Linked DNA regions of Halorhodospira halophila. The protein of the gene in region 1 binds, or shares a complex with, the protein of each later gene. Links are inferred from orthologs where the notes say so. Each region holds a gene or a part of one and is shown on either strand. Other genes may lie near its edges. The genes, in order: cheY and CCR79_RS11530.

What was found.
Region 2: the proteins of cheY (region 1) and CCR79_RS11530 are in contact, whole or in part, in a solved structure (PDB 1A0O), measured with the Escherichia coli proteins. The link is inferred for Halorhodospira halophila from one-to-one orthologs.

The regions. Positions count from the first base shown.
Region 1 is NZ_NHSN01000009.1:353-8,325, reverse strand. Bases 5,241-7,949 are described here. They hold cheY (chemotaxis response regulator CheY), read left to right. Parts: upstream 5,241-6,257; coding sequence 6,258-6,641; downstream 6,642-7,949. Other genes in these bases: CCR79_RS02805 (protein phosphatase CheZ), read left to right, coding at 6,647-7,432; CCR79_RS02815 (RNA polymerase sigma factor FliA), read left to right, coding at 5,460-6,203; CCR79_RS02820 (MinD/ParA family protein), read left to right, coding at 5,241-5,460. In the rest of the region: flagellar biosynthesis protein FlhB, read left to right, coding at 1-710; flagellar biosynthesis protein FlhA, read left to right, coding at 707-2,827; flagellar biosynthesis protein FlhF, read left to right, coding at 2,834-4,588; more of CCR79_RS02820, read left to right, coding at 4,627-5,240. UniProt on the Escherichia coli protein: Involved in the transmission of sensory signals from the chemoreceptors to the flagellar motors.
Region 2 is NZ_NHSN01000028.1:5,159-13,375, forward strand. The notes cover bases 1,822-4,774. They hold CCR79_RS11530 (chemotaxis protein CheA), read right to left. Parts: upstream 4,385-4,774; coding sequence 2,258-4,384; downstream 1,822-2,257. Other genes in these bases: CCR79_RS11525 (chemotaxis protein CheW), read right to left, coding at 1,822-2,128; CCR79_RS11535 (response regulator), read right to left, coding at 4,422-4,774. Outside these bases: CCR79_RS11515 (ParA family protein), read right to left, coding at 1-193; CCR79_RS11520 (methyl-accepting chemotaxis protein), read right to left, coding at 190-1,602; more of CCR79_RS11525, read right to left, coding at 1,589-1,821; more of CCR79_RS11535, read right to left, coding at 4,775-4,784; CCR79_RS11540 (STAS domain-containing protein), read right to left, coding at 4,811-5,104; CCR79_RS11545 (Hpt domain-containing protein), read right to left, coding at 5,222-5,575; CCR79_RS11550 (isochorismatase family protein), read right to left, coding at 5,593-6,162; CCR79_RS11555 (Slp family lipoprotein), read right to left, coding at 6,159-6,689; CCR79_RS11560 (Slp family lipoprotein), read right to left, coding at 6,698-7,270; CCR79_RS11565 (metal ABC transporter permease), read right to left, coding at 7,322-8,217. UniProt on the Escherichia coli protein: Involved in the transmission of sensory signals from the chemoreceptors to the flagellar motors. CheA is autophosphorylated; it can transfer its phosphate group to either CheB or CheY.

The DNA.
Region 1 (7,973 bases):
TGGTCATCGGCGGCACCGCCGTCGGGCTGTTTGTCCTCTTCTGGGACAACTTCTACACCATGAGCCGGGCCCCCCTCGAGCCCTCCATGGCCGAGGGCATGCGGCTGTTCTACATCTTCTTCTTCCTGCTGGCACTGTCGATGCTGGTGGTGGTGGCCATCGACATCCCCTACCAGATCTACGACCACACCCAGAAGATCCGCATGACCCGCCAGGAGGTTAAAGAGGAGTTCAAGCAGACCGAGGGCAAGCCGGAGGTCAAGCAGCGGGTTCGCGAGCAGCAGCGGGAGATGACCAACCGGCGCATGATGGAGCAGGTCCCCGATGCCGATGTGGTCATCACCAACCCGGCCCACTACGCCGTGGCGCTCAAATACGATCAGTCGTCCATGCGTGCGCCCACGGTGGTGGCCAAGGGCGCCGACCTGCTTGCTGCGCGCATCCGCCAGATCGCCGAGGAGAACGACATCCTGATCTTCCAGGCCCCGCCGCTGGCACGGGCCTTGTATCATTCCGCCGATCTGGACCAGGAGATCCCGGGCGCGCTCTACTTCGCCGTCGCCCAGGTGCTGGCCTACGTCTACCAGTTCCAGGCCGCGCAGCGCCGCGGCTGGACGCCGCCGCAGCGGCCCGAGCCGGAGGTTCCGTCGGGCTACGACGCCGGCGGCGGTGCACCATCCGATGAGCCAGGAGGGGATAGCCGCCGATGAATTCGGCCATCGCCGATCAGATCCGCAGCCTCGGCTCCCGGGGGCTGGGTACGCCGCTGCTGGTCATTGCCCTGTTGGCGATGATGATCGTGCCCCTGCCGCCGCTGGCGCTGGACATGCTGTTCACCTTCAACATCGTCCTGTCGCTGTCGATCCTCCTGGTCACCGTCTACATCATGCGGCCGCTGGAGTTCGCGGTTTTCCCGACGATCCTGCTGGTGGCCACGCTGCTGCGCCTGGCGCTGAACATCGCCTCGACGCGGATCATCCTCCTCGACGGTCATACCGGCACCGACGCGGCGGGCAACGTCATCCAGTCGTTCGGCGAGTTCGTCGTTGGCGCCAACTACGTGGTCGGCTTCGTGGTCTTCGCCATCCTGGTGATCATCAACTTCGTCGTGGTCACCAAGGGCGCCGGGCGCATCTCCGAGGTCTCGGCGCGCTTCACCCTGGATGCGCTGCCCGGCAAGCAGATGGCCATCGACGCCGACCTCAACGCCGGGATCATCAGCCAGGAGGAGGCGCGCAACCGGCGCCAGGAGGTGGCGCAGGAGGCCGACTTCTACGGCTCCATGGACGGTGCCGCCAAGTTCGTCCGCGGTGACGCGATCGCCGGCATCCTGATCCTGCTGATCAATATCGTCGGCGGGCTGATCATCGGCATGACCCAGCACGGCATGCCGGCCGACGAGGCCGCCCGCAACTACACCCTGCTGACCATCGGCGACGGCCTGGTGGCGCAGATCCCCTCGCTGGTGCTCTCCAGCGCGACGGCCATCCTGGTCACCCGCCGCTCGGATACGCGGCGGATGACCGACGACATCATGGAGCAGCTGTTCAGCAACCCGCGGGTGCTCTGGGTCGTCGCCGGGATCATCGGCCTGCTTGGTCTGGCGCCGGGGCTGCCGCCGGTGCCGTTTCTCTTCTTCGCCGGGCTGTGCGCGCTGGGGGCGTGGTACGCCGGCAGGCGCGAGGCCGAGGCGGCCGCCGCGGCTCAGCAGCCGGCGGCATCCGAGCAGGCCGATGCCGAGCGGGAGGACCCCGAGCAGAAAGAGCTCACCTGGGACGACGTGCCCCCGGTGGACCCGGTGGGCCTGGAAGTGGGTTACGGCCTGATCCCGCTGGTCGACCGCAATCAGGGCGGGCAGCTGCTGACCCGGATCAAGGGGGTGCGCAAGAAGCTCTCCCAGGACCTGGGTTTCCTGGTCCAGCCGGTGCACATCCGCGACAACCTCGATCTGGGACCCAACGTCTACCGGGTCAGCATCCACGGCGTACCCGTGGCCGAGGGCGACGTGCAGCCCGGCCGCGAGCTGGCCATCAACCCCGGGACGGTCCACGGCGAGCTCTCCGGGACGCCGACCAAGGATCCGGCCTTCGGTCTCGACGCGGTGTGGATCGAGCCGTCGCAGCACGATTACGCGCAGACCCTGGGCTACACGGTGGTGGACGCCAGCACGGTGATCGCCACCCATCTCTCCCAGGAGGTGCAGCGCAACGCCCATCAGCTCTTCGGCCACGAGGAGGCGCAGAAGCTGCTCGACATGCTCGGCCAGAGCCAGCCCAAGCTGGTCGAGGAGCTGGTGCCCAACACCCTGAGCCTGTCCACGATGGTCAAGGTGCTGCAGAATCTGCTCGAGGAGGGCGTGCCCATCCGGGACATGCGCTCCATCGTCGAGGCGCTGGCCGAGCACGGGCAGAAGACCAAGGACCCGGGGCAGCTGACTCAGCACGTGCGCGAAGCGCTCAGCCGCATGATCGTCCAGGAGATCGTCGGCATGCAGCGCGAGGTGCCGGTGATCACCCTGGAGCCGCAGCTGGAACAACTCTTGCTTAATTCCGTGCAGGGTGCCGGGGACGGGGGCGGCGGCATCGAGCCCGGGCTGGCCGAGCGCATGCAGCGCTCGATCGCCCAGGCGGCGGAGCGTCAAGAAGCCGCCGGTCAGCCCGCCGTATTGCTGACGTCACCGCCGCTGCGCCACTGGCTGCGGCGGCTGTCCCGCAACGTGGCGTCGGGGCTTTACGTCCTGTCCTACAACGAGGTCCCGGATGACCGGCAGGTGCGCATCATCGCCAACGTCGGTCAGGGGCAGGAGGAATCGGGCAAGCAGGGGTAACGCACCATGCGAATCAAGCGAATCTTCGCCGCCAATACCCGCGAGGCGCTGCGCAAGGTCAAGGAGCAGCACGGCCCGGATGCCGTGGTGATCTCGTCGCGCAATGTCGACGGCGGCGTCGAGGTGATCTCGGCGGTGGACTACGACGAGCGCGCCGTTCAGGCGGCGGCCCGCGCGCAGGATCCGCGGGCCGCCGAGATCCCGCCCCTGGACGGCTCGCCGGGCCCGCGCCCCGGTGAGCCGGACCTGCCCGCCGCCGAGGACGAGCCGTCCGGGCAGGCGGAGCCGGCCGAGGATGAGGCCGGCCGTGCTCGCGAGGCGGCACTGGCCCGCCTGCGCAGTCTGCGCGCCGGTGGTGCGGTGGCCGACGACGCCCTGCCGCAGCGTGAGGGGGGCGGCCCGTCCCGCGGGCGGCCGCGCATCGACACCGGCGCGGCGGAGCGGGCCCGTGCCAACGCGGCCGCCCATCGCAGTTCCGGCCAGGAGCGCAGCGGCGCCGGCGGCGGCGAGCGCCGCGAGCCGCGTATCGATCTGCGCGTCGGCGGCGCCGACGAGGACGCCGAACTCTTCGACGCCCTCAGCCGCGAGCACCAGGAGGTGGAGCGCAAGCGCGCCGAGCAGCCGCGACGCGAGCCGGCCTCCCGGCCGGCGCGTGGTCGGGGCGGGGCGGCCAGCGGCGGCGAGCCCGGTGGCGACCGGGGCCAGGGGCTCGGCGGGGTCGAGCACGCCGCCGCCATGGGGGCCGCCGCCGAGGCGGCCAGCGCCGGCAACCAGGAGGGCCCGTCTACCGGGGGTGGCTCCGGTGCGAGCCGCCGTCGCGTCGAGGAGGAGCCGGCCTTCCAGGAGATGCGCGAGGAGATCCGCACCCTGCGCAGCCTCTTCGAGAACCAGCTCTCGCTGCTCGAGTGGAACCGCATGGGTCACCGCCACCCGGCCCGAGCCACGGTGATCAAACGGCTCACGGATCTCGGCATGGGCACCGAAGTCAGCCGCAAGCTGGCCGATCACATTGGCGGCGACGAGAACCCCGACACCGCCTTCCGCAAGGCGCTGGCCCTGATCGCCCGGCACCTGCCCATCGCCGGCGACGAGATCGTCGACCGCGGCGGGGTCTACGCCCTGGTCGGCCCCACCGGCGTCGGCAAGACCACCACGGTGGCCAAGCTGGCGGCGCGCTACGCCCTGCGCCACGGCCGCGAGCAGGTGGCACTGGTGAGCACCGACAACTACCGGGTCGGCGCCCAGGACCAGCTGCTGACCTACGCCCGCATCCTCGATGTGCCCGTCTACACCGCCACCAACCGCCATGAGCTGCGGACCATCGTCGACGATCTGATGGACCGCGGCCTGGTGCTCATCGACACCGTGGGCATGAGCCAGCGCGACGTGCGTCTGGCCGAGCAGTTCAAGACCCTGGGCAGCGCCGAGGGGCTGGTGAAGACCTACCTGGTGCTCTCAGCGGCCACCCAGATGGCGACGCTGACCGAATCGGTCAGCGCCTTCGCCGGCGCCGAGCCGGTGGGCTGCATCTTCACCAAGGTCGACGAGGCCTCCAGCCTGGGCGGGGCGATGACCTGCGCCCTGCGCACCAAGCTGCCTATCGCCTATCTGGCCGTGGGGCAGCGGGTGCCGGAAGACCTTCAGGCGGCCAGGGGTGATACACTCGTGCACCGGGCGTGTGCGCTGCTGGACGAGCACGTTCAGGAGGCCGACGAGGAAGCCCTGGCATTGGCTCTCGGTGGGGGAGGCGCATGTTCCTGACAGAGCCAGGCCTCGATCAGGCGGCGGGGTTGCGCAGGATGGCGAAAACCAGACCGGTCAAGGTGGTCGCCGTCACCGGCGGCAAAGGCGGGGTCGGCAAGACCAACGTCTCCGTGAATCTGGCCACTGCGCTCAGTCGCATGGGCCAGGAGGTGATGCTCTTCGACGCCGATCTGGGGCTGGCCAACGTCGACGTGGCCCTGGGCCTGTCGCCCAAGCTCAACCTCTCCCACGTGCTCGCCGGCGAGGCGAGCCTCGATGAGGTCCTCGTCGAGGCCCCCGGCGGCTTTACCATCGTGCCCGCCTCTTCGGGCACCCAGCGCATGGCCGAGCTCACCGCCGCCGAGCACGCCGGGCTGATCCGCTGCTTCAGCGAGCTCCAGCGCGAGGTGGATGTGCTGCTCGTCGACACCGCGGCGGGCATCTCCGAGAGCGTGGTCAGCTTCGTGCGCGCCTGCCGCGAACTGGTCATCGTCGCCTGCAATGAGCCCTCGTCGATCACCGATGCCTACGCCCTGATCAAGGTCCTCAACCGCTACGGGGTCGAGCGCTTCCACCTGGTCGCCAACCGCGTGCGCAGCCGCCGCGAGGGGCAGATGCTGCACCAGAAGCTGGCCGTGGCCACCGAGCGCTTCCTCGACCTGAACCTGGACTTCATCGGCGCCATCCCGGAGGATGATCGCCTACGCCGGGCGGTGCAGAAGCAGCAGCCGGTGGTCGAGACCTACCCGAACAGCCCCTCGGCGCGGGCGTTCGGTGATCTGGCGCGGCGAATCGACGCGTGGCCGACCCCCTCGGGGGCCACCGGGAACCTGGAGTTCTTCGTCGAGCGACTGATCGAATACAGCAGCATGGGGGGAGAGGTGACCTGATGAATGGTCACGCGATGTACACCGCGGTGGCACAGCAGGGCGACGAGGATCTGGTCACCCGCCACGCCTCGCTGGTCAAGCGGATCGCCCACCATCTGGCCAGCCGCCTGCCGCCGAGCGTGCAGCTCGAGGACCTGATCCAGGCCGGTATGATCGGCCTGCTCGAGGCGGCGCGCCAGTACGACTCCTCCCAGGGGGCGAGCTTCCAGACCTACGCCGGCATCCGCATCCGCGGCGCCATGCTCGACGAGATGCGCCGGCTCGACTGGACGCCGCGTTCGGTCCACCGCAAGGGCCGCGAGGTGGCCGAAGCCATCCGCAGCATCGAGCACCGGACCGGGCGGGATGCCCGCGACCACGAGGTGGCCGAGGCCCTGGGGATCTCGGTGGCGGAATACCACAATATCCTGCAGGATGTGTCCTCGGCGAAGGTCTTCAGCATCGACCAGGAGGATCCGGGCACCGGCGAGCCCCACGAGCCCGCCGGGCACGACCCCGGCCCCCTGGCCATGCTGCAGGACGAGGCGTTCCAGGGCGAGCTGGCCGAGGCGATCCGGGAGCTGCCCGAGCGCGAGCGCCTGGTCATGGCGCTCTACTACGATGAGGAACTCAACCTGCGTGAGATCGGCGAGGTGCTCGGGGTCTCGGAGTCGCGGGTCAGCCAGATCCACGGCCGGATCATGCTCAAGCTGCGCAACCGTCTCGGGGAGTGGCGGCGCGAGCAGCAGGAACGAACGGCGTAGCACGGCTTTGGCAAGGCCTCGAGATAGGGGGGCAATGTGGCAGCGGACAAGAACATGAAGATCCTCGTTGTGGACGATTTCTCCACGATGAGGCGGATCATCAAGAACCTGTTGCGCGAACTCGGCTACAACAACGTGGTCGAGGCCGACGACGGCAACACGGCGCTGCCCATCCTGCAGAAGGGCGGGATCGACTTTCTGATCACCGACTGGAACATGCCGGGCATGACCGGTCTGGAACTGCTCAAGCACGTCCGTGCCGACGCCAATCTCAAGGACCTGCCCACGCTGATGGTCACCGCCGAGGCCAAGCGCGAGCAGATCATGGAGGCGGCGCAGGCCGGGGTGAACGGCTACATCGTCAAGCCCTTCACCGCGGCGACGCTGCGCGAGAAGATCGACAAGATCTTCGAGCGGGTCCAGGCAGGCGGGGGATGAGCAGCATGCGCCGGGAGCAGGGCAGCAGCGGCGCCGACCTCGAGGCGTACCGCCGCGCCGCGCAGCAGTTACTGGAGCACGTCGACGCCGGGGACAGCGAGGGTGCCCAGACGGTCATCGACGACCTGACCCACCTGCGGGAGACCGAGCTCTTCCGCGAGCTGGGGACGCTGACCCGGGATCTGCACGAGGCGATCAAGGCGTTCAACTACGACGAGCGCCTGGCCGATATCACCTCCCAGGAGATCCCCGATGCCCGCGAGCGCCTGAACTACGTCATCACGATGACCGAGCAGGCCGCCCACCGCACCCTGACGGTGATCGAGGGCAGTGCGCCGCTGGCGCAGGAGCTGGCCGAGGAGGGGGCACGGCTGGCGGAGCGCTGGCAGGCCTTCCAGCGCCGCGAGCTCAATGTCGAGGACTTCCGCGAGCTCTCCCGCGAGCTGGATGGCTTCCTCAACCGGGTCCAGGCAGACAGTCGGCAGATCAGCGATCAGCTCAACGAGGCGTTGATGGCCCAGGACTACCAGGACCTGACCGGGCAGATCATCCGCAAGGTCATCGCCCTGGTCGAGGAGGTCGAGTCGAACCTGGTCCAGCTGGTGCGCATCTCCGGGCAGCGCTTCGAGGAGGAAGGCCAGCAGCCCTCCACCCGGCCGGCCGAGGACGCCGAGGTGGCCAGCGAGCGGATGCGCCGCGGCGAGGGGCCGACCATGCCCGGCAAGGGTGGCGACGACGTGGTCAGCGGGCAGGACGAAGTGGACGATCTCCTGTCGAGCCTGGGGTTTTAGCCCGGGCACCGAGAAGCCCAACAACAGCGGAGGCCGAGCATGGCCATCGACCTCGACGACGACATCGTGCAGGACTTCCTGGTCGAGTCTCGGGAGATCCTCGACCGGCTGGGCGAGCAGCTGGTGGATCTGGAGCAGCACGGCGAGGACCAGGATCTGCTCAATTCGGTCTTCCGCGGCTTCCACACCATCAAGGGGGGCGCCGGGTTCCTCGGGCTCGATCCGCTGGTTGAGGTCTGCCACCGCACCGAGGACGTCTTCAACCTGCTGCGCAATGGCGAGAAGCAGGTCTCGCCGGAGCTGATGGACACCGTCCTGCGCGCGCTCGATGTGGTGGTCGCGCAGTTCGGGCAGATCGAGAACGGCAGCGACCCGGAACCGGCCTCGGCGGAGCTGCTCCAGGAGCTCGACCGGCTCAAGCAGGCGGATGCCGGTGCGCCGCCGGCCGCCGCCGCAGGGGCAGCGCAGGAGCAGCAGCCGGCCTCCCAGCAAGAGCAGACCGGCGACGACAGCGACGCCGAGTTCGATGAGCTGCTCACCG
Region 2 (8,217 bases), on another replicon or contig:
CGTCATCGAGCCCCGGATCGAGGCCCTCAAGCCCCAGGCTGGCGGCGAAGTGGCCCTGGGGGTCGAGGTCGATACCCACCACATCGCGCCCGGCCCGGGCCAGGGCGTGGGCGACGTTCACCGAGGAGGTGGTCTTGCCCACCCCGCCCTTCTGGTTCAGAAAGCAGGTAACGCGCGATCCGGCTGCGCTCATTCCCGCTCCCCACGCGCCCGGTCCATCTCATCGGCGAGCTGCTCGAGCAGACCCACGACCTGGCGAGAGTTGTCGGCCAGCTGCTCCAGCTCACCGGCCGCGGCGTCCACCTCGCCCTGGCTGTAGAGCTTGGCGGCCTGCTTGCCGTGCTCGTGGACCGCCCGGTGCGGCGTCTCGATCTCGACGAAGGCGGGCAGCTTGCGGATCCACGGCTCCTCCACCAAGTCGTACCACTTGCCCAGGCGACAAGCGTGGTGGTCGGTGAGCTCGCGGTGATCGACATCCTCACGCCCGGCGAGCATCGCCGCGATGCGCCGCTTCCACATCACGTGGTCGAACTTGCTGCGCTCGATGAAGTAGCGCGGCAGATTGAGCTCCTCCTGACGCCCGATCTGCTCGGTGAGGATGGCGTTGGACTTGCCGAGGGCCTCCAGCGTGTGCTCCACGTCCGTGACGTTGCGCTCGGTCCGGTCCGTGACCGCGCTGATCGACTCGGCCACGTCGGTCACCGCGCCCTTCTGCTCGTTGATCACCGAGGAGACGTTGTGGATGTGCTCGGTGACCCCGCGCATGCGCTCGGCCACCTGCTGCATGGTCTCCCGCGTCTCTCCCGTGGCCGAGCGGCCCCGCTCGACGGCACCGCCCATCTCCTCGACGGAGGCGGAGATGGCCTCGGTTTCGTCACGAAGAGTCCGGATGCGCTGGGCGATGTCCACCGTGGCGCTCTTGGTCTGGTCCGCGAGCCGCCGCACCTCCTGGGCGACCACCGAGAAGCCGGCGCCGGCCTGCCCGGCCCGCGCCGCCTCCACCGAGGCGTTGAGGGCGAGCATATTGGTCTGGAAAGCGATCTCCTCGATCAGCTCGATGATCGAGCCGATCTCGTTGGAGGCCTGGTTCAGCTGCTTGACCCGCTGCGAGGCAGTCTCGGCCAGGCCGGCGATCTCCTGAACGGTCTGGTCCGTCTGCTGCGAGGCCTTGTCGCCGGAATCCACCAGCTCCTGCACGCGCTCAGTCTCGGTCGCCACCGCAGCGCTGTTGTCCGCGATGGTGTCCACACTGGCCGCCAGCTCCTCGGCGGTGGAGGCGATGGTCTGGCTACGCTCGCTGGTCTCGCGGATGGTCATGCGCATCCCGGATGCCGCAACCAGGCTCTCGGCCGCCTCGCCGGCCAACTCCACGGTCTCGCAGAGCTGACGGGTATCCCGGTCGAGGAGCTGCTCGGCGAGACGGTGCAACGCCTCGGAGACCCGACACTGCCCCGGGGGCACGCTGGCGTAATCGCCCTCCGCGATCTGCTCCACGATCCCGACCAGCTCCTCGACGCGCTCCGGAGGCAGCCAGCCGGCCTGCTCGAGGGCGTCGCGATCGGTCTCCAGCGGCGCCCCGGCACCCATTTCAGTCGTTGCCATGCTCCGTGCCTCCTTCGCTGTCCGCGCGAACCACCGCGGCGATCCGGCTCTGATCGTCGGCGATGGCCAGATCCTCGTCGCTGAGCAGCTCGTCGACATCGAGGATGATGACCATCTTGTTGTCGTCCACCGTGGCCAGCCCGCGGAGGAAATTGGTGCGCAGCGCTGCGCCGAACTCCGGGGCCGGCCGGATCTGCTCGGACTGGAACGTGTAGACCTCGGAGAGGGCGTCCACCACCAGCCCCATGATCCGCTCACGACCGCCCGCCGAAACCACGCGGACCATCACCACCACGGTGAACTTCGAGTACTCCTGGGCGGACATGCCGAAGCGTTCGCGCAGGTCGATGACCGGGACGATGGTGCCGCGCAGGTTGATCACGCCCTTGACGTAGTGCGGCGTGTTGGGGATGGGAGTGACACGCTGCCAGCCCTTGATCTCCTGCACCCGCAGGATGTCCACACCGTACTCCTCCTCCCCGAGCGTGAAGGTCAGGTACTGGTCCCCGTCGGCCGCCGCCTGCATGGCATCGACGGTATCCGCCCCGCTGCCGAGCGCGGCGGCCTTGCGGTCGTCTCCGAGGGTTCCGTGCTCGCTGTCCTGAGTCATGACTGCTCTCCGCTTGGAAACTGGGGGATCCCGGACACGAAGGGCTCAGGCGGCCTCATCGCTGTCCTCCCGGTCGGGGATGTAGGGCTGACGCCGGCCACCGCGGCTCATCTCGATCAGTCCGGCGATATCGAGGATCAGCGCCACGGTGCCGTCGCCGAGGATGGTCGCCCCGGCGATGCCGGGCACCTGCAGGTAATTGGCCTCCAGGCTCTTGATCACCACCTGCTGCTGATCGAGCAGGTCGTCGACGAAGACACCGAGGTAGGTGTCCTCGTCCTCAACGATCACCATCAGCCCGCCTCCGAGTTCACGACGCACCGGCTCGGTGTCGAAGAGCTCGTGCAGCCGGACGATAGGCACGTAGCCCTCGCGCCAGTGGTAGACCTCGCCGCGGCTGGTCACGCGGCTGACCTTGCTGGCGTCCACCTGCAGCGACTCGATGACCGAGACCAGCGGGATGATGTAGGTCTGATCCCCCACCCGGAAGAGCTGCCCATCGAGGATGGAGAGCGTCAGCGGCAGGGAGATGGTGATCGTCGTCCCCTGGCCGTGGGTGGAGCGCACATGGATGTTGCCGGAAAGGGAGCGGACGTTGCGCTTGACCACGTCCATACCCACGCCGCGGCCGGAGTACTCGGTGGCCTGGTCGTGGGTGGAAAGCCCAGGGTGGAAGATCAGGTCGTAGATCTGCTCGTCGGCCAGCTCGCTGCCATCTTCCACCAGGCCGGCGGCACGGGCCTTGCCAAGCAGCTTGTCGCGGTTGATACCGCGACCGTCGTCGGCGATCTCGATGATGATGTTGCCGCCCTTGTGGTACGCCTCGATGGTGATGGTGCCGGTCTCCGGCTTGCCCGCGGCGGCGCGCTCCTCCGGTAGCTCGATGCCGTGGTCGACGCTGTTGCGAACCAAGTGGACCAGGGGATCGATGATCTTCTCCATCACCGTCTTGTCCAGCTCGGTCTGCTCGCCCTCCATCTGGAAATCGACGGCCTTACCCAGGGCACGGCTGGTGTCGTGGACGATGCGCGGCAACCGCGAGTAGGCGAAGCTGATCGGCACCATGCGGATGCGCATGACGTTCTCCTGCAGCTCGCGGGTGTTGCGCTCGAGCTGCGCGAGGCCGTCCTGGAGTTCTTCCAGACGCTCGGCGGTGAACTCCTTGCCGATCTGGCTGAGCATCGATTGGGTGATCACCAGCTCGCCGACCATGTCGATGAGCGCGTCGATCTTCTCGGTGTCGACACGGATGGAGCTGCTGCTCCCGCCCCCACCCGCGCCGCCCCGGCGTGCGGCCGACTTGCGACCCTCGCCACCGGCCGGCGCCGCGGCCTCTGCGCCGGCGGCCGGCTCGGCGGCGACAGCCGCGGCCGCGCCGCCCTCGGCCGCCGCGGCGGGTTCCGTCCCGGCAGCCTCAAGGGGACGGATCTCGAGGCGGGCATCGTCCTCGACCCACTCGAAGACCTCGCGCACCGCCGCCTCGGTCACGTCGGCGTAGAGGCGCAGCGTCCAGGCCAGCTGACAGGTTTCCGGGTCGAGCTGCTCGAAGGGCGGCAACCCCGAGGTGTCGCACTCGACCTCGAGCTCGCCGAGATCCTGCAGCGCCAGAAACAGGCGCCGCGGGTCGTTGCCGGTAGCGAAAAGGTGCGGCTGCGGCTCGAAGCGGATCCACCACCCGCCACCGCCGGACGGCGGGGTCGCGTCTCCGCCGCCGCCCGCGCTGCCACGATCACCACCCGTATCCCCGGCGGGGCCGGAAGCCCCGGATGCCGTACCAGTGGGGGTCTGACCCAGCTGCTCATCGAGCTGACGCTGCGCGGTGCTGATCGCATCGGCGTCCAGCGCCTGATCGCTCTGGATCGCCGCGAGCATGCTGCGCAGGCAATCGACTGCATTGAGCAGCACGTTCACGGCGTCCGGTGTGACCGCCTGCTGACCGTCGCGCAGGCGGTCGAGCAATGTCTCCATGCGGTGGGTGAAGTCGGAGACGGCGGTCAGGCCGAAGGTCCCGGCACCCCCCTTGATCGAGTGCGCGGCACGAAAGACGTTGTTGAGGGTCTCCGGATCCGGACGCTCCGGGTCGAGTTCCAACAGGCCCGACTCCATGGTGTCCAGCCCCTCGAAGCTCTCCTCGAAGAAGGTCTGCAGGAACTGGCTCAGATCTACGCTCATCGCTCGCCCCCCCGTCGGGCGCTCCGGGCGCCTTCCGTCAGCGCACCACCTTCTTGATCGTGTTCACCAGCTGGTCCGGATCGAAGGGCTTGACCAGCCAGCCGGTGGCTCCGGCCGCTTTGCCCTCCTGCTTCTTTTCCGGTGCCGACTCGGTGGTCAGCAGCAGGATCGGCGTAAACTTGAAGGTAGGCAGCCCGCGGAGTTCACGGACCAGTGTGATGCCGTCCATCTTCGGCATGTTCACGTCCGTGATCACCAGGTCGAAGCCGCCCGCCTTGGCCTTGGTCAATGCGTCCGTGCCGTCCACCGCTTCGGTGACCTCGTAGCCCTGCTGCTTGAGGGTGTAGGTCACCATCTGCCGCATGGAGGCGGAATCATCGACCGCCAGGATCTTCGCCATCGTCTCGTTCCCTTAGTCTGTCGGGGTTAGCGGGCTGCGCCGCCGGGCCCGAGTTCATCGGTCAGGCCGAGATCGGCGGCAGCCTCGGTGACCGGGGCCGGCGCCCCCCCGCCCTGCCACGACCAGCCGGCGCGGCTCGCCGCCGCCCGTGCGAAGGCAGCGAGCAGCTGGACGCCGGCGGCGTCAACCTGCTGCAGCCGTGCACCATCCAGTGCCACGGGCTGCCCGGAGGACAGCGCGTCGGCCAGGGTCTCTTTGAGGGTCGCCGCCACGGTGATATCGAGCTGTTCGCCCAGATCGATGTGCTGGTGGGCCGCCATGATGTCCCTACGCGTTTGCCGGTTGTCCGTTGAGATTGCCCGTCATCATCGCTAACGGCAAGAGGCGGCATTAACTTGAGTGGCATACCTCACCGCCACAGCGCCACACGCGGGGGATCAGGAGGTGCGCGCGCGCCGCGCGTCGATGGCGGCCTCGAGCCGCTCGGCGGCCCGCTCGAGTTCGGGCAGACAGCCCCAGGCCGTTTGCAGATCGCCGGTGCGGGCAGCATCGTCGAGGCGACGGGCGCACTCCCGTGCCTCGACGGCGCGCACACTGGCCAGAGCCCCCTTGACGGGGTGAGAGATCGCGTGGACCGCCTGCGGATCACCCTGCTCCAGGGCTTCGCGCAGGGCCGCCAGGCGAGACGGAAGGTCTTCCTGCATGCGCTCGAGCAGCATGTCCGCCAGCTGCTCATCGCGACCGAGATTGTCGAGCAACTCTTCCAGGTCGATGACGGGGTGATCGGACATGGGCCGGCTCCTCTGCTTCAAGATCGGGCGGCGGGCTGCCAGCCTTCGCGCAGCCGCGGTAACAGCCGCCGGAATGCCTCGGTGCCGGCGCATTGCAGCCACTCGAAGGCCACCATCTCAGCCCCCGCCACCACCACACCGGCCTGGCGCATGCGGGCCAGGGCGAGCTCGCGATCCGCGGGCCGGCGCGAGCCGACCGCCTCGGCGACGGCGAAGACCTGGTGACCGGATTTTTGCAAACCCAGTGCCGTCTGCAGGACGCAGACGTGGGCCTCCGTGCCGGCGATGACCACCTGCTCCGGCAGGCGGATACCGGCGGCTTCGGGGTCGCGGGTCCAGGCGAAGTGCATCTTGGTATGACGCCGGGACGCCGGCACCGAGCGGGCGAGCGCCGCAACGGTCGGGCCGAGGCGTTCCGGATACTGCTCGGTCGCGTGGACGGGCTGGCCGAGCTCGTGGGCGACCCCCGCCAGCCAGTCCGCGGCGGCGACCACCTGCTCGCCGCCATCGATGGCCGGCAGCAAACGCTCCTGGAGATCGATCAGCAACAGAGCGCTGCGCGCCGGGTCGATCAGCGTATCCGTCATCGCGAGAACATCACTCCCACACCAAAGCGAACCTGCGGCTGGCTCCTGGTGGCCGTCGCCGGTGGCCAGAGGTGGACGTCCTCGGTGGCGACCACCGGATAGGTCAACGCCTGCTCACCCACCCGTCCGGTGCGTAGGGCATCCACCGCACCGCGCACCGTGATCAACCGCCCGGGGCGGTAGTCGGCGCTCTCCAGGAAGCCCGGGTAATCCACTAGGAAACGCCCCTCGGGCGAGGCCGCCGTGCGGGGTCGCTGGGCGCGATCCAGCGGGTACCCCACCACCTCGAGCCGGGTCGTCTCTTCCAAGTGTTCCACCTGGAGGATACGCCCTGCCCAGAGGACCTGGCTACCGATGACTGCCTCGCCGGCGGCAGCGGCCTCGCGCGCGGTCAGATCGGCCATCAGGTCATCATTACGCTCGAAGGGCGCCCCGGTGGCGCAGCCAAAAAGGGCTACGCCTGCCACCGCCGCCAGCAGGAGCCAGCGCGCCGCGCGGGCAGGGGACCGTCCCAGGGACAGCGCCACGGCAACCATCACCAGTACGGCCGCCGATAGGGCCCGTAGTAGTAGGGATACCCCGGATGGCGGTACCAGGGATCGCCATACCAGGGGTCGTACCACGGATCGTAGCGATAGGAGCGCGGCGTGGTGCGCTTGGGATCGGCCGGCTCCTGCCAGAGGTGATGGGCTTGGACCGCTACCACCGGGTAGGTGTAAGCGTACTCCCCGATGGCCCCCTTCACGGTCCCATCCAGGGAACCGGAGACGGTGAACTGCCGGCCGGGCGCGTAGAGGGTCGGCTCAAGAAAGCCGTCCACCCGCGCCAGGAACCGCCCCTCGGTGCGGTCGGCATCGCGCGGCTCGCCGCCGCGGCGCAGGGGACGCTCGACGATCTCCAGCCAGGTGGCGTCGGCCTCGTTGCGCACCTCGACGATCTCCCCGCCCCAGCGCACCCGCTCGCCGTCGTGGGCGCTGGCGCCATCCGCACGCACCTGGGCTAGGGAGGGGGCTTCGTCCGGAGCAGTGCGTACCGGGTCGGGCACGGTGCCCGCACACCCTAGCAACAGCCCGGCCGCCACCACCGGCAAAAGGATTCGGATGGACACCACGGCCACCTCCCTGGGAACGGGCTTGTCCCCCCTTAGTATACAAAGCCGCTAGCCGGCAGCCAGCGCCCGCCAGCGGCGCACCCACCGCGGCAGCAGGCCGTGACGGGGGGCAACCAGCAGCGCCACCAGGAACAGCGTTGCGGAAACCAGCACCATCGCCCCGCCCGAGGCGACGTCGAAGTGGTAGGCCAGATAGAGCCCCACGACCGCGGCAGTGACACCACAGAAGGCGGCCAGGACGATCATGCGGGTCAGCCGGTCGGTGAGCAGGTAGGCGGTCGCCCCCGGCGTGATGAGCATGGCCACCACGAGGATGATGCCCACCGTCTCCAGGCTGGCGACGATGGTCAGGGTCAGGAGCAGGATCAGGCCGTAGTGGATCACGGCCGTATTCATGCCCAACGCCCGGGCGTGGATCTCGTCGAAGGTGTAGGCGAACAGCGCCTTGTAACCCAAGGCCACGGCCAGCAGCGCGATCACACCGGCGCCCAGGGTGAGCAGCAGCGCCGCGCGGTCCACACCCAGCACGTTGCCGAAGAGCACGTGCATCAGGTGGGTGGAGGTGGCCACCTGGCTGATGATCACCACCCCCAAGGCAAACGCCGCCGTGAACATGATGCCGATGGCGGTATCGGACTTCAGGCGGGTGGTCCGCTCGATGAAGCCGATCCCCAGCGAGGTCAGCGCGCCAGCCAGGAAGGCGCCGATGAAGAACGGCCAGCCGAGCAGGTAGGCGATGGCCACCCCGGGCAGCACCGCATGGGAGATGGCATCCCCGAGCAGGGCCCAGCGCTTGAGGACCACGAAGCAGGAGAGCACCCCGCAGACCAGCCCGACGGCGATGGCGGTGAGCAGGGCGCGCTGCATGAACTGATAGCTGAACGGCTCGGCCAGCGGCTCGGGCAGCAGACCCACAACGGCCATCAGTCCAGCCAGCAGGAAGT